Linked DNA regions of Methylotuvimicrobium sp. KM2. The protein of the gene in region 2 interacts with the protein of the main gene of each other region in a pairwise test. Links are inferred from orthologs where the notes say so. Each region holds a gene or a part of one and is shown on either strand. Other genes may lie near its edges.

Region 1 (6,117 bases), 1.8 Mb from region 2 along the record:
TCGTTTATACCTCCGCCAGGATTGGAATCTCTATCTATCCAAATAACTCGACGGAAATATCGGAGCTCTTGAACGGTGCGAAGCAGGCTTTGTATTTCTCAAAACACCAGGGCGGGAACCGTTTCTGTTATTTTTCCCGTTCTCTGCAAGATGCCTTGCAAACCAGGATGCTGCTGAGTAATGATCTGAGCAAGGCTCTGCCCGATCAACAGTTTAAATTGTACTATCAACCTATCGTTGAATTGGTTACGGGCTCTATCCACAAAGCGGAAGCCCTGATTCGTTGGCAACACCCGGTACGCGGACTCCTTAACCCTTCCGAATTCATGGACATAGCGGAAGAAATCGGGATGATTGACGATATTAGTGATTGGGTATTCCGAACGGCGGCAAATCAAGTATTGCGATGGCACACCGCCTTCCATGAAAAATTCCAAGTAAGCCTCAATGTTTCTCCTCTACAGTTAAAAAACAAGAGCACCGCGAATTCAGGGTGGATCGATTATTTGCGGGAGATAAAGTTGCCTGCCGAGAGCATCGTGCTCGAAATCGTAGAAAAAGAATTCTTGAAAAACGACAAAATCATTTTCGATCGATTACTTGAATTCAGAAACGCAAATATCCGGTTATCTCTTGACGATTTCGGAACCGGTTTTTTATCTCTACCTTATCTTAAAAGATTTGATATCAATTACATCAAGATCGATCAATCTTTCGTGTGCAATTTAACTCAAAAAACTCAAGATAACGCCATTTGCGAAGCCATTATTTCCATGGCCCATAGGCTTGGCATGAAAGTCATTGCCGAAGGAGTGGAAACAATCGATCAATGCGACATATTGACCGCTGCCGGCTGCGATTATGGACAAGGTTCTTTGTTTTCCGCCCCCGTTCCGGCTTCAAATTTCGGCTCCGTCATAGGCATCTAATGCAGCGAAGACCGCCGCCGAACGGAAAAAGTTTAATAAACAACGGAAATATACAGCTGCTCTAACGAGCTACTGTCGGGACTCTTAACCCGTGCCTGACACTTAAATTTAAAATACTAGGCGGATCAAGATTCAAGTTGCGGTAGATTTTCGCCAACTCGGTTTCCGGGCGTTGGTTTTGCGGATGTGCAGGGTGCCGCCGTCAGCGCGCCGAAAGGAGGCGGTGACGCGTCTGTGGGCGAAAATGATGCCTCGGACAAGCTCCTAGCTAAACCGCGAATTGACGGCACCGATGCGTCGCGTTACGCTGATGTTTAACGTTTTAGCCATTTCCGAACCATCGAACAAAATCGTGATAGCAGGATATATAGAATGACAATGATACGCTTGAAGTGCGTTTTTGCATTGATTCTGATCGGAATCGCTAGCATCGGGCCGATTCCGATAGCCTCAACGCTTGGCGCGTTCGTCGCGCTATTCCGCCCTCGCTGGTTTAAAACCCTCGTCGATAATATCTATCGGAATTCGCGGCAAAACCCCACCTCGCCGGATAGCTCTGGCGCATCCGTCGGCAATCCGAGGCGCAAAAACCATGCGTCAGCCGCCGCCCGGCTTCAACTCTTATTGGCGATGATAGTATTCATGCTGCTCGATATCGGCCCCATACCGACCGTCAGTCTAATCGCGCTATTCATCGTCATCTTCCGCCCGCAATGGTTCCTGACGCTGATGAAAAGGGTTTATGGCGAGCAATAAAACCAAACAGCCCGCTCATTTTGAAGAACCCGGCAAAACTCAACACTCATAAAATCGCAATGGCCTCTGTCGTCGGCTCCGGAATTCCTGGGCAATCCGGATCCGGAACATGCTCGATAAAAATACGCATTTCGTTCATCGAAACATTTCCGAAGATTGTGGCTATTGAAACATCGGCGGCATCGCGTCCCGTGCCGATACGCACGATACCGTTCTGCGGCGCCTGGCGAGTAGCATCGAATAAATACCAACGATTACCCAAATAGGCTTCGAAACAGGCGTGAAAATCGGGCGTCGTCAACCCATAGGCATAACTGGAGACAAACCGCGCCGGAATATTCAAGGCCCTGCAAAACGCGATTCCCAAATGCGCGAAATCCCGGCAGACCCCGATTCGCTCGGTAGCGGTATCGAATGCGGAAGTATGCGAGCTACTGGTTCCGTATTGATAATAAACCTTATCAAAAATCCAATTACATATGGCCGTAACTCTGGAGTAACCCATCTGCTCTCCACCAAACTCCGAAAGCGCAAGGTTAACTAACCGGTCCGATTGACAGAAGCGACTGGGATAAAGGTAAGGCAAGGTCTCTTTCGGCAAATCCGCCGGCTGAATTTCCATGATCTTATTCGGATCCCCGTAAAAATGCGACATTTCGACTTCCGCACGATACGAAACATGCAGATTCGTTCCCGCCGACACATTGACTCTGAAATATCGATTTTCTAAAACGGGCGCCGCAAACTCATCAACAGGAATAGCAGGATTCAGTTGCAGATGCTCGTTAATGATCTTTTGGCAGTCGATCTGCGCGATTCGAAAATTAAAAATAAACGTACTAAAGGAATCAACCTGATATTCGAGATCGCAACCTAATTTATATTTCATTGCCTATCCTCCCAAAACCACAACAAATAAACCATCACCCACTAAACCCAATACCTTTAAGCACCTTCACAGAATAATTAATGCTGGCTCAGGATCGAATGCGCCTCAAAAGCCTGCCGAACGACAAGTTTCCCTTAACTTAAGGGTGCCCCCTAAACCCACCAACACTCTTTCCTCTTTCCTCTTTCCTCTTTCCTCTTTCCTCTTTCCCCTTTCCCCTTTCACCTTTAACCTTTAACATAAATCTCCTGCAACAATTTAATCTCATCCCTAAGACGCGCCGCTTCTTCAAACTCCAGATTCCGAGCATGCTTATACATTTGCTCTTCCATTTGCTTGAGCTTTTTGCTTTTTTGTTTGGGCGTCATCGCTTTATAGTCCGCATCGGGCTCGGTCACGGCTACGGCCTTCGCAACCGGTTGAAAGCCGGCGCCCGGAATCGCGATTTCCAAAATATCCTTAACCGACTTGAATACCGTTGCCGGCGTAATATTATTCATTTCGTTGAAACGGCTCTGTTTTTCGCGGCGTCTCACGGTTTCATCGATTGCCTGTTGCATCGAGCGCGTGATCTTATCGCCGTACAAAATCGCCTTACCGTGTGCATTACGCGCCGCACGGCCTATCGTTTGCACCAACGACACGGTCGAACGCAAGAAACCTTCCTTGTCGGCGTCCAAAATCGCAATCAACGAAACCTCGGGAATGTCCAAACCTTCCCGCAGTAAATTGATACCGACCAACACATCGAATTTGCCGAGCCGCAAATCGCGAATGATCTCGACGCGCTCGACGGTATCGATGTCCGAATGCAAGTAACGCACGCGCACGTCATGGTCGGCCAAATATTCGGTCAAGTCTTCGGACATGCGCTTGGTCAACGTTGTGACCAAGACGCGCTCGTTGACCTTAACCCGCTTAGTGATTTCCGACAACAAATCATCGACCTGAGTCGTTGCGGGACGGACTTCGATTTCCGGATCGAGCAAGCCGGTCGGCCTGACAACCTGCTCCACAAAGACCCCGGAATGCGCTTTTTCATAAGGTCCTGGCGTTGCCGAAACATAAATTCGCTGCCTGGATTTTGCTTCGAACTCTTCGAAGGTCAACGGGCGGTTATCAAGCGCCGAAGGCAATCTGAACCCGTATTCGACCAAGGTTTCTTTACGCGAGCGATCTCCTTTATACATCGCGCCTATCTGCGGAATCGTCACATGACTTTCATCGATAATGACCAAGGCATTATCCGGCAAATAATCGAACATCGTCGGCGGCGGCTCACCCGGGCCGCGACCGGACAGATAACGTGAATAATTTTCGATACCGGAACAATAGCCGACCTCCAAAATCATTTCGAGATCGAACAAGGTCCGTTGCTCCAAGCGCTGCGCTTCTACCAATTTATTCAGCGAATACAAATGCTCGAGACGCGCTTTCAATTCGATTTTAATCGCGTCAACTGCTGCCAACAATTGATCCCTTGGCGTGACGTAATGATTCTTCGGGTAGACCGTGTAACGCGCAATACGCTGCTTAATTTCGCCGGTCAACGGGTCAAACAGCGACAGTCGCTCGATTTCATCATCGAACAACTCGATACGAAGCGCCTCCTGCTCGGATTCCGCCGGAAATATATCTATGACTTCGCCGCGAACGCGGTAAGTCGCGCGGCGCAATTCGGTTTCGTTGCGCGTATATTGCATTTCAGCCAAACGGCGGACGATCGCGCGTTGATCGATCAAATCGCCGCGCACCAAATGCAAGACCATTTGAAAATACGATTCCGGTTCACCCAAGCCGTAAATCGCCGACACGGTCGCGACGACGATCGTATCCTCGCGTTCGATCAGCGCCTTGGTCGCCGATAAACGCATTTGTTCGATATGCTCATTCAGCGAAGCATCTTTATCGATGAAGGTATCCGAAGCCGGCACATAGGCTTCCGGTTGATAGTAGTCGTAATACGACACGAAATACTCGACGCTATTTTCCGGAAAAAACTCCTTCATCTCGCCGTACAATTGCGCGGCCAATGTCTTATTCGGCGCCAGAATCATCGCCGGACGCTGCACTTGGTTAATAACATTGGCAATCGTAAAAGTCTTGCCCGAGCCGGTCACGCCGAGCAAGGTTTGATGCACTTCGCCGTCGTGCAATCCTTCGACCAATTGGTTAATTGCCACCGGTTGGTCGCCTGCCGGTTGAAATCGGCCTTGAATATTAAATGCCTTTTTCACACACTCACTCTCTAATGGAATTTCAACAGCTATTATACATAGAGTATAATCATGTCTACTTTTACATTGATTTGACAGGTACTTATGAGCATAAAACTTTCCGGCAGAGTTCAATCCGTTAAACCATCACCGACACTGGCGATCACAGCAAGAGCCGCCGCCATGCGCGCCGCCGGCAAGGACATTATCGGCCTCGGCGCGGGCGAACCGGACTTCGACACACCGGATCATATCAAGGCCGCCGCGATCGAGGCGATGAACAAAGGCTTTACGAAATACACTCCGGTCGGCGGCACGCCAAGCCTGAAACAAGCAATCATTGACAAATTCAAAAAAGACAACGGCCTCGATTACCAAGCCAAGCAAATTCTAGTTTCGTGCGGGGGCAAGCAGAGCTCTTACAACCTGACGCAAGCACTGTTGAACGAAGGCGACGAGGTGATCATTCCTGCGCCGTACTGGGTCTCTTATCCCGACATGGTGCTGCTGGCCGGCGGCGTACCGGTCGTCATCGAAACGACACAGACGCGGCACTTTAAAATATCGCCGGAACAACTGCGCGCGGCGATTACCGACAAGACCCGGCTGATTTTCCTCAACAGCCCGTCGAATCCGACCGGCGTCGCCTATTCACTCGACGAGCTAAAAGCGCTCGGCGACGTATTGAAAAATTATCCCGAAATTGTCATCGCAACCGACGATATGTATGAACATATCCTTTGGCAAAAAGGCAGCTTCGTCAATATTCTAAACGCTTGCCCGGAACTTTACGACCGCACCCTCGTGATGAACGGCGTATCTAAAGCCTATTCGATGACCGGATGGCGCATCGGCTATGCGGCAGGGCCTGCCGACCTAATCGAAGCGATGGGCACCATTCAATCGCAAAGCACCTCGAATCCGACTTCGATTTCGCAATATGCCGCAGAAGCCGCGCTAACCGGCGATCAAGGCTTCATCGATATGATGATGACCGAATTCAAGAAACGCCATGATTTCGTCGTCTCGGAACTGAACAAACTCGACGGCATCGATTGCCTTGAAACCGACGGCACGTTCTACGTATTCCCGAACGTCGAACAAGCAATCGCCAAAATGGACAACATCAAAGATGACCTGGATTTTTCAGAATACCTGATCGAAAATGCCGGTGTCGCGCTGGTGCCTGGCTCTGCCTTCGGCTGCCCAGGCCACGTCAGAATCTCGATTGCGACCAGCATGAAAAACTTGGAGAACGCGCTGGAGAGAATTAAAAAGGCGGTTTGAAAAGCGGACCGGACCGGTCATTACTCTAGGAATCGAACGA
Region 2 (7,048 bases):
GTTTTTACGATGCCGTTTTTCTTCCACGGTATGGCGGTTTTACATTGTACGGTTGACGTTTCCGAGCGCAGCAAAAATTATTTACTGCCGCCGTATTTATTATTGTTTGTTATGCCGCAATATGCGATCGTCGGCATGGCTTTTCTCGGCATGGCCGATATTTTTTTAAATTTTAGAAAAGCTGTCTACAAACGGAAAGATCATGATTCCAATTAGAGATACCGCTCCGTGTTATTCAAGGCCGATTGTTTCTTGGAGTTTAATGGTTTTATGTATCGTGATCTTTATCGCGATGGAAATTATTCCCGATCAATTGAAACACCGTTTGACTTATCTATTCGGCATGGTGCCGTTGCGTTATTCAAGTCCCGCTTGGGCGGCTCATTTCGGCTTGCCCCCCGATTATTATTTATCGTTTTTGACCAGTCTTTTTTTGCATGGAGGTTGGTTGCATTTAGTTACTAACATGTTGTTCATGTGGATTTTTGCCGATAATGTCGAAGACCTGATGGGCAGGGGGCGCTTTTTGGTTTTTTATGTAATTTGCGGATTATCGGCTCAGGCCTTGCAGTTTTATTTCGATCCCTATTTAACGATACCGGTCGTTGGCGCATCGGGAGCCATCGCCGGCGTATTGGGGGCTTATTTTTTTCTATATCCGTTTGAGCGCGTCATTGTTTTTATACCGATCTTATTTTTTCCATTGGTTTTTCATGTGCCGGCGATAGCTTTTTTGGGGTTTTGGATCATTCTTCAATTGCAAAAAGCCACGACTTCGGTGATGTTTGATGGCGTGATGGTTGATGTGGCTTGGTGGGCGCATTTAGGTGGTTTTATTGCAGGGGCGGTTTTATATCGGTTTTTCCTGCGTAACGAGCCTGAGCAATAAAAAATGAAATTGGAACGCATTTCTGTATAATAAGCGCCTTTTAAAGGCTTGCCCTTTCACGATTAAAGGGCCGAACATGTTGCGGCCTTCGAGGCTTCTTAGTATTGTCGGGAAATTAAAATTACAATGAAAAATATTAATGTCGCATTAGTTAGACTTCTCCAGTTCGTCGTATTCGTTCTGTTTACATTTATGGTATTGATTTATTTCGGAGCGATGGTTTTATTGCCGCTGGATGCCGCCGTGCTATTGATCAAGTTGTTGACCTTGTTCGGTTTAAACGGATTTATTGCGGCTTTTATTGCGATTCCTATAGTGGCTTATTTAGGTTTGAGAGTCTATCGAATTCCTGGTCTTGTCAAAATGGTCATCGATACCGGAGTCGAATTGGTCAACACCGGCAAAGGTAAAATCGATGCGTTCAACGCGATAGCCGAATCGGAAAAAGTATAACGCTTTTGCAATGTAAAAAAGGCCGGAAAGAGCGTTCTTTCCGGCCTTTTTTGTTTTCAATACTTATTTCGTAATATTTATCTAGAAAGATATGAAGATAGCGAATAAGATTGAGCCGCGTTAAAAAATCGAGTCAATTCGCCAAATCAGCTAAAAAATCGTTTTAAATAATGCCCGGTATGCGAGGCGTTGTTTTCACTCAGTTGTTGAGGTGTGCCTTCAGCGACCAATGTGCCGCCTCCGTCGCCGCCTTCCGGCCCCATATCAATAATCCAATCTGCCGTTTTGATCACGTCCAGGTTATGCTCGATGACAATCACGGTATTGCCGTGATCGCGTAGTGTATGCAAAACGCGCAATAATTGTTTGATATCGTGGAAATGCAGGCCGGTTGTGGGCTCGTCGAGAATATAGAGTGTTTTGCCGGTATCGCGTTTCGACAGTTCCTTAGCGAGCTTGACGCGCTGCGCTTCGCCGCCGGAAAGCGTGACTGCATTTTGTCCGAGCGTGATGTAATTCAATCCCACTTCGGTCAAAGTATGGAGTTTTTTGGATAACACCGGGACGGCGCTGAAAAATTGCGCGGCGTCCTCTACGGTCATGTCCAATACTTCGTTGATTGCTTTGCCTTTGTAGCGAATTTCCAGCGTTTCACGATTATAACGTTTACCGCCGCAGACGTCGCAATGTACGAAAATATCCGGCAAGAAATGCATTTCGACTTTGATGACTCCATCGCCTTTGCAGGCCTCGCAACGGCCGCCTTTGACGTTGAAACTGAAGCGCCCCGGGGTGTAACCGCGTGATCGGGCTTCGGGCGTTGCCGCGAATAATTCCCGGATGGGCGTAAAAATTCCGGTATAAGTAGCCGGATTCGAGCGGGGCGTTCGGCCTATCGGGCTTTGATTAATATCGATGACTTTATCGAAATATTCAATGCCTTCGATTTCATCGCAAGGTGCGGGCAGGGCGCCGGCTCGATTGATTGCGCGCGCAGCATAGCGGTAGAGCGTATCGTTGATGAGCGTCGACTTTCCTGAGCCGGATACGCCGGTAATACAAGTGAGTAGACCGACCGGCAGAGCAATATCGACGTTTTTCAGGTTATTGCCTTGAGCGTTGCGGATCACGATGCGCTTTTCCGGGACGACCGGCGTCGTGTTTTCCGGAATCGCAATCATTTGTTTTCCCGACAAATACTGGCCGGTCAGCGAGTCGGGCGAGTCGATGATGTCTTGCGGCGTCCCCTGTGCGACGATTCTACCGCCGTGAATACCGGCGCCGGGGCCGATATCGACGATATGATCGGCCGAGCGAATCGCATCTTCGTCGTGCTCTACGACGATTACGGTATTACCCAGATCCCTGAGCCGGAACAAAGTATTCAACAAGCGATCGTTATCGCGCTGATGCAGGCCGATTGACGGTTCGTCGAGCACATACATCACGCCGACTAAGCCTGCGCCGATTTGGCTTGCCAGTCGGATACGTTGCGCTTCGCCGCCGGACAACGTATCGGCGCTACGATCGAGAGTCAGATAGTCCAGCCCGACATTGACTAAAAATTCTTGTCGTTCGACGATTTCCTTGATAATTTTCGCAGCTACTTCGCCCTGTTTTCCAGGTAAGTCCAATTCTTCGAAAAACTGTAAAGATTTGCGAATCGGAAAACGGGTAAGTTCGTGCAAGGGGCTTTCATTGACGAAAACATGGCGGGCGGCCTTATTTAGACGCGCTCCGCCGCAGTCGGGGCAGGTTTTTTGCGATAGATATTTGGCCAGTTCCTCACGGACCATCGGTGAGTCGGTTTCATGGTAACGGCGATCCATGTTCGCAATGATGCCTTCGAAGCTGTAGCGCTTGGTTTGGCCGGCGCGCGGACCGCCAAGTAATTTGAAATCGATCGCTTCGTTGCCGCTGCCGAACAATAATACTTTTTTGATGTTGTCCGGTAGTTCCTGATAAGGGATTTCCGGATCGAAACCGTAGTGTTCGGCCAGCGAGCAGATAATTTGATAATAATAAGCGTTGCGCCGGTCCCAGCCTCGAATCGCCCCGCCGGCTAGGCTGATGTTGGGATTATGCACCACCAATTCCGGATCGAAGTGTTGACGAACACCAAGTCCATCGCAAGTTGGGCACGCGCCTTTCGGGTTGTTGAACGAAAAAATGCGCGGTTCCAATTCGCTGATGCTGTATCCGCAGTGGGGGCAGGCGTAGCGTTCGGAAAACAATAAGGTCGTGTTGTCGTCCATGGAAACGGCCAGCGCAATACCGTCTGCGATGCGAAGCGCTGTTTCGAATGACTCGGAAAGGCGCAATGCGATGTCGTCACGAATTTTGAATCGATCGACGATCACTTCGATCGTGTGTTTTTTCTTGGGGTCGAGCGCCGGCGTTTCGTCGAGATCGTATACGGCGCCGTCAATACGTGCTCTGATAAAACCTTGCGCGCGTAAATCCTCGAACAATTGCAGGTATTCCCCTTTGCGCTGGCTGATGACGGGCGCCAATAACATCCAGCGACCGCCTTCCGGTTGTTCGAGCACGCTATCTACCATCTGGCTGACGGTTTGGGCGGCTAATGAAACGTTATGGTCAGGGCAGCGAGGCGTGCCTGCGCGGGCATAGAGTAAACGCAAGTAATCATAGATTTCGGTAATTGTGCCGACCGTCGAGCGAGGATTGTGGGAGGTCGATTTTTGTTCGATCGAAATCGCCGGGGACAGTCCTTCGATATGATCGACATCCGGTTTTTCCATCATCGACAGGAATTGCCGGGCATAGGCGGACAGGGATTCGACATAACGCCGTTGGCCTTCGGCATAAATCGTGTCGAAAGCCAGTGAGGATTTGCCGGAACCGGAGAGGCCGGTAATGACAATCAAGGAGTCGCGGGGCAAATCCAGGTCGATGCTTTTTAAATTGTGGGTGCGCGCGCCGCGAATGCTGATGGTGTCCATTGATGAAATGTCGCTTTAGGAAACAGGCCGCTAATATACGGCGAAACCGGGCCGATTTCAAAGCTCGGTAGGATGAAGGCTTACAAGTCAGCTTTATCGCTTTCAAACAGTTTGCAATTCCGAAGATTTCGAGTACATTGTGTTTATTCGAAACCTAACATAGCGTAATTGATGTGAATCACTTTTATTCTTTTCAAATTCATGGCGGCGCCGATCATGGCGGCGGGGTAGCCGAGTCTGTCGGGCATTTTTTGGGATTTCTGGAAAGTCTGGCGGCTCAAGAACCTTCGGACATATTTGCGAGCATATTTCCGGGAATCGCAGAACTGGATAATATTCATCCTTTGCTAGTACATTTTCCAATCGCTTTATTGATCGGTTTTTTTATTCTCGACTTATTGGGGACTTTGATTCGTAACCCGGTTTGGCGCAGTGCCGCTTCGGCGATGCTTTATTTTGGGACGATTGGCGCAGCAGTGACTGTTTATACCGGTTTGCAAGCCGGCGAAACGGTTGCGCACGGGGGTAATGTTCATGACATCATGGAAAGGCATGAGCAAATTGGTATTACGGTGTTGAGTTTATCGGCGTTATTATCGGTTTGGCGTCTGTTGGCCGGTAGTTCGCTTAAAGGTGCTGCAAACGGTTTTTTTCTATTGCTGTCGGCGGGTCTGTCTGTGTTGGTCGTTTTGGGCGCCGATTTGGGCGGATTAATGGTCTATCGTTACGGCGTTGCGGTCGAAGGGGCCATCGATCCTCAAGAAGCCAGTGAGCATGAGCACGGGCAACCGCATGTCAATGAGCATGGCCATGATTCCGGTCATGATCATTCGCACTCGGATTCGTCTCAGAACCATCACTCCAGTGATAGTCATCTAAATCCAAACGATCACGAGCATTCCGAATCAACTCATACCCATACTCATTAGTCGTTGTATTGCTCATCGTAGATAAAAACTCGGCCCCTCATCTAGCGTTAGGTGAGGGGCGGCATGGAGCTGGCATAGAGCCTAGATGGACGTATTCACCCAGCGCCTAAATTATCCCAGACCGCTAATCATAGCCAATGGGTTATGGAATTTAGGTGCTGGGTAAACCCATCCATCGGGTTTAACGGCAGCTCGATCGCCAGGGATGGCGTGAATGCAGATTTTGCATGGAGCAAAAATCTGCCTTGCCGCCGACATCCTCGCCAAGCACACCCGCACCCTGTTTTATCCTCAAATTAAGAATTGTTGAGGTCATTTTAGCCTTAGTTTAGGGCTTTTGTTTTATGTTATTCTATCCGGCTAAATTTTTTATTAAATATCTTATCTCTTTATGCGTACTCGCGTTAAAATTTGCGGCTTTACCCGGGTTAATGACGCAGTCCGTGCGGCGCATCTAGGCGTGGATGCGATCGGGTTGGTTTTTTATCCGTCTAGCCCAAGAAATATTGATATCGATCAAGCGCTTGCGATTGTCGAGGCTTTGCCTCCCTTTACCAGTGTTGTCGGTTTGTTCGTCGACGAGCAAGAGGCGCGTATTCGTGAAGTGTTGAGCCGGGTGCCGATCGACTGTTTGCAATTTCACGGCGATGAGACGCCAGATGCTTGCGAGCTGTACAATAAGCCTTATATCAAGGCAATTAGGATGCGACAGGACGTTGATATAGCTGATTTGGCTAAACGGTATTCCGGAGCCGCCGGTTTGTTACTCGATGCGTATCATCCGGGAGTGAAAGGCGGTTCCGGAAACCGTTTTGATTGGGATTTGATTCCGCAGTCTTGTCCGAAACCGATTATTTTGGCCGGCGGTTTGGAACCCGGCAATGTCACGCAGGCAATGGAGTCGGTCGGCCCTTATGCATTGGACGTCAGCAGCGGCGTGGAATCGGAAAAAGGTATTAAGGATGCCGGTAAAATGGCGGCATTCGTAAGAATAATTAACGAGGGTAATAGAAGTTAGCAACATGACACAGCATTATAACTTGCCGGACGAGCGCGGACATTTCGGTCCTTATGGCGGAAAATTCGTTGCCGAAACATTAATGGGGCCTATTCAAGAGTTAGAAGAGGCTTATCTGCGCTATATGCAGGATCCTGAATTTTTAACCGAACTGGATGCCGATTTGCAGCATTATGTCGGGCGTCCTTCACCGCTTTACCATGCCGAACGCTGGAGTCGGCATTTAGGCGGAGCGCAGCTTTATTTGAAACGAGAAGACCTCAATCATACCGGCGCGCATAAAGTTAATAATACGATCGGACAGGCGTTATTGGCTAAGCGCATGGGAAAAACCCGGATCATCGCTGAAACCGGTGCGGGTCAGCATGGCGTGGCTACGGCTACTGTCGCTGCCAGATTGGGACTCGAGTGCGTTGTTTATATGGGGGCGGTCGATGTCGCCCGACAGTCCTTGAATGTTTACCGGATGAAACTGCTTGGCGCAAAAGTCGTTGCGGTCGAATCGGGTTCGAAGACTCTGAAAGACGCGTTAAACGAGGCGCTCCGTGATTGGGTTACCAATGTCGACAATACATTCTACATCATTGGAACGGTAGCAGGACCTCATCCTTATCCTGCGATGGTGCGCGATTTTCAAACCGTGATCGGACGTGAAGCCAAAGAGCAATGTTTGACCATGACCGGGCGGTTGCCCGATGCGCTGGTCGCTTGTGTCGGGGGCGGGTCGAACGCGATCGGTTTGTTTTATCCTTTTATCGACGATGCGTCGGTCAAAATGTACGGCGTCGAAGCGGCC

Evidence for each region.
Region 1: the proteins of uvrA (region 2) and uvrB interact in binary tests that used the Escherichia coli proteins (3 or more experiments, as listed by UniProt). The link is inferred for Methylotuvimicrobium sp. KM2 from one-to-one orthologs.

Annotation. Positions count from the first base shown.
Region 1 is NZ_CP150634.1:1,078,593-1,084,709, reverse strand. Bases 2,307-5,278 are described here. They hold uvrB (excinuclease ABC subunit UvrB), read right to left. Parts: upstream 4,812-5,278; coding sequence 2,802-4,811; downstream 2,307-2,801. Other genes in these bases: WJM45_RS04795 (pyridoxal phosphate-dependent aminotransferase), read left to right, coding at 4,896-5,278; WJM45_RS04805 (transglutaminase family protein), read right to left, coding at 2,307-2,574. Also shown: WJM45_RS04815 (bifunctional diguanylate cyclase/phosphodiesterase), read left to right, coding at 1-929; WJM45_RS04810 (hypothetical protein), read left to right, coding at 1,302-1,685; more of WJM45_RS04805, read right to left, coding at 1,732-2,306; more of WJM45_RS04795, read left to right, coding at 5,279-6,077. UniProt on the Escherichia coli protein: The UvrABC repair system catalyzes the recognition and processing of DNA lesions. A damage recognition complex composed of 2 UvrA and 2 UvrB subunits scans DNA for abnormalities.
Region 2 is NZ_CP150634.1:2,849,765-2,856,812, reverse strand. The notes cover bases 1,289-4,660. They hold uvrA (excinuclease ABC subunit UvrA), read right to left. Parts: upstream 4,306-4,660; coding sequence 1,489-4,305; downstream 1,289-1,488. Other genes in these bases: WJM45_RS11985 (DUF2231 domain-containing protein), read left to right, coding at 4,479-4,660; WJM45_RS11995 (hypothetical protein), read left to right, coding at 1,289-1,342. Outside these bases: WJM45_RS12005 (hypothetical protein), read left to right, coding at 1-216; WJM45_RS12000 (rhomboid family intramembrane serine protease), read left to right, coding at 203-889; more of WJM45_RS11995, read left to right, coding at 1,016-1,288; more of WJM45_RS11985, read left to right, coding at 4,661-5,234; WJM45_RS11980 (phosphoribosylanthranilate isomerase), read left to right, coding at 5,626-6,252; trpB (tryptophan synthase subunit beta), read left to right, coding at 6,257-7,048. UniProt on the Escherichia coli protein: The UvrABC repair system catalyzes the recognition and processing of DNA lesions. UvrA is an ATPase and a DNA-binding protein. A damage recognition complex composed of 2 UvrA and 2 UvrB subunits scans DNA for abnormalities.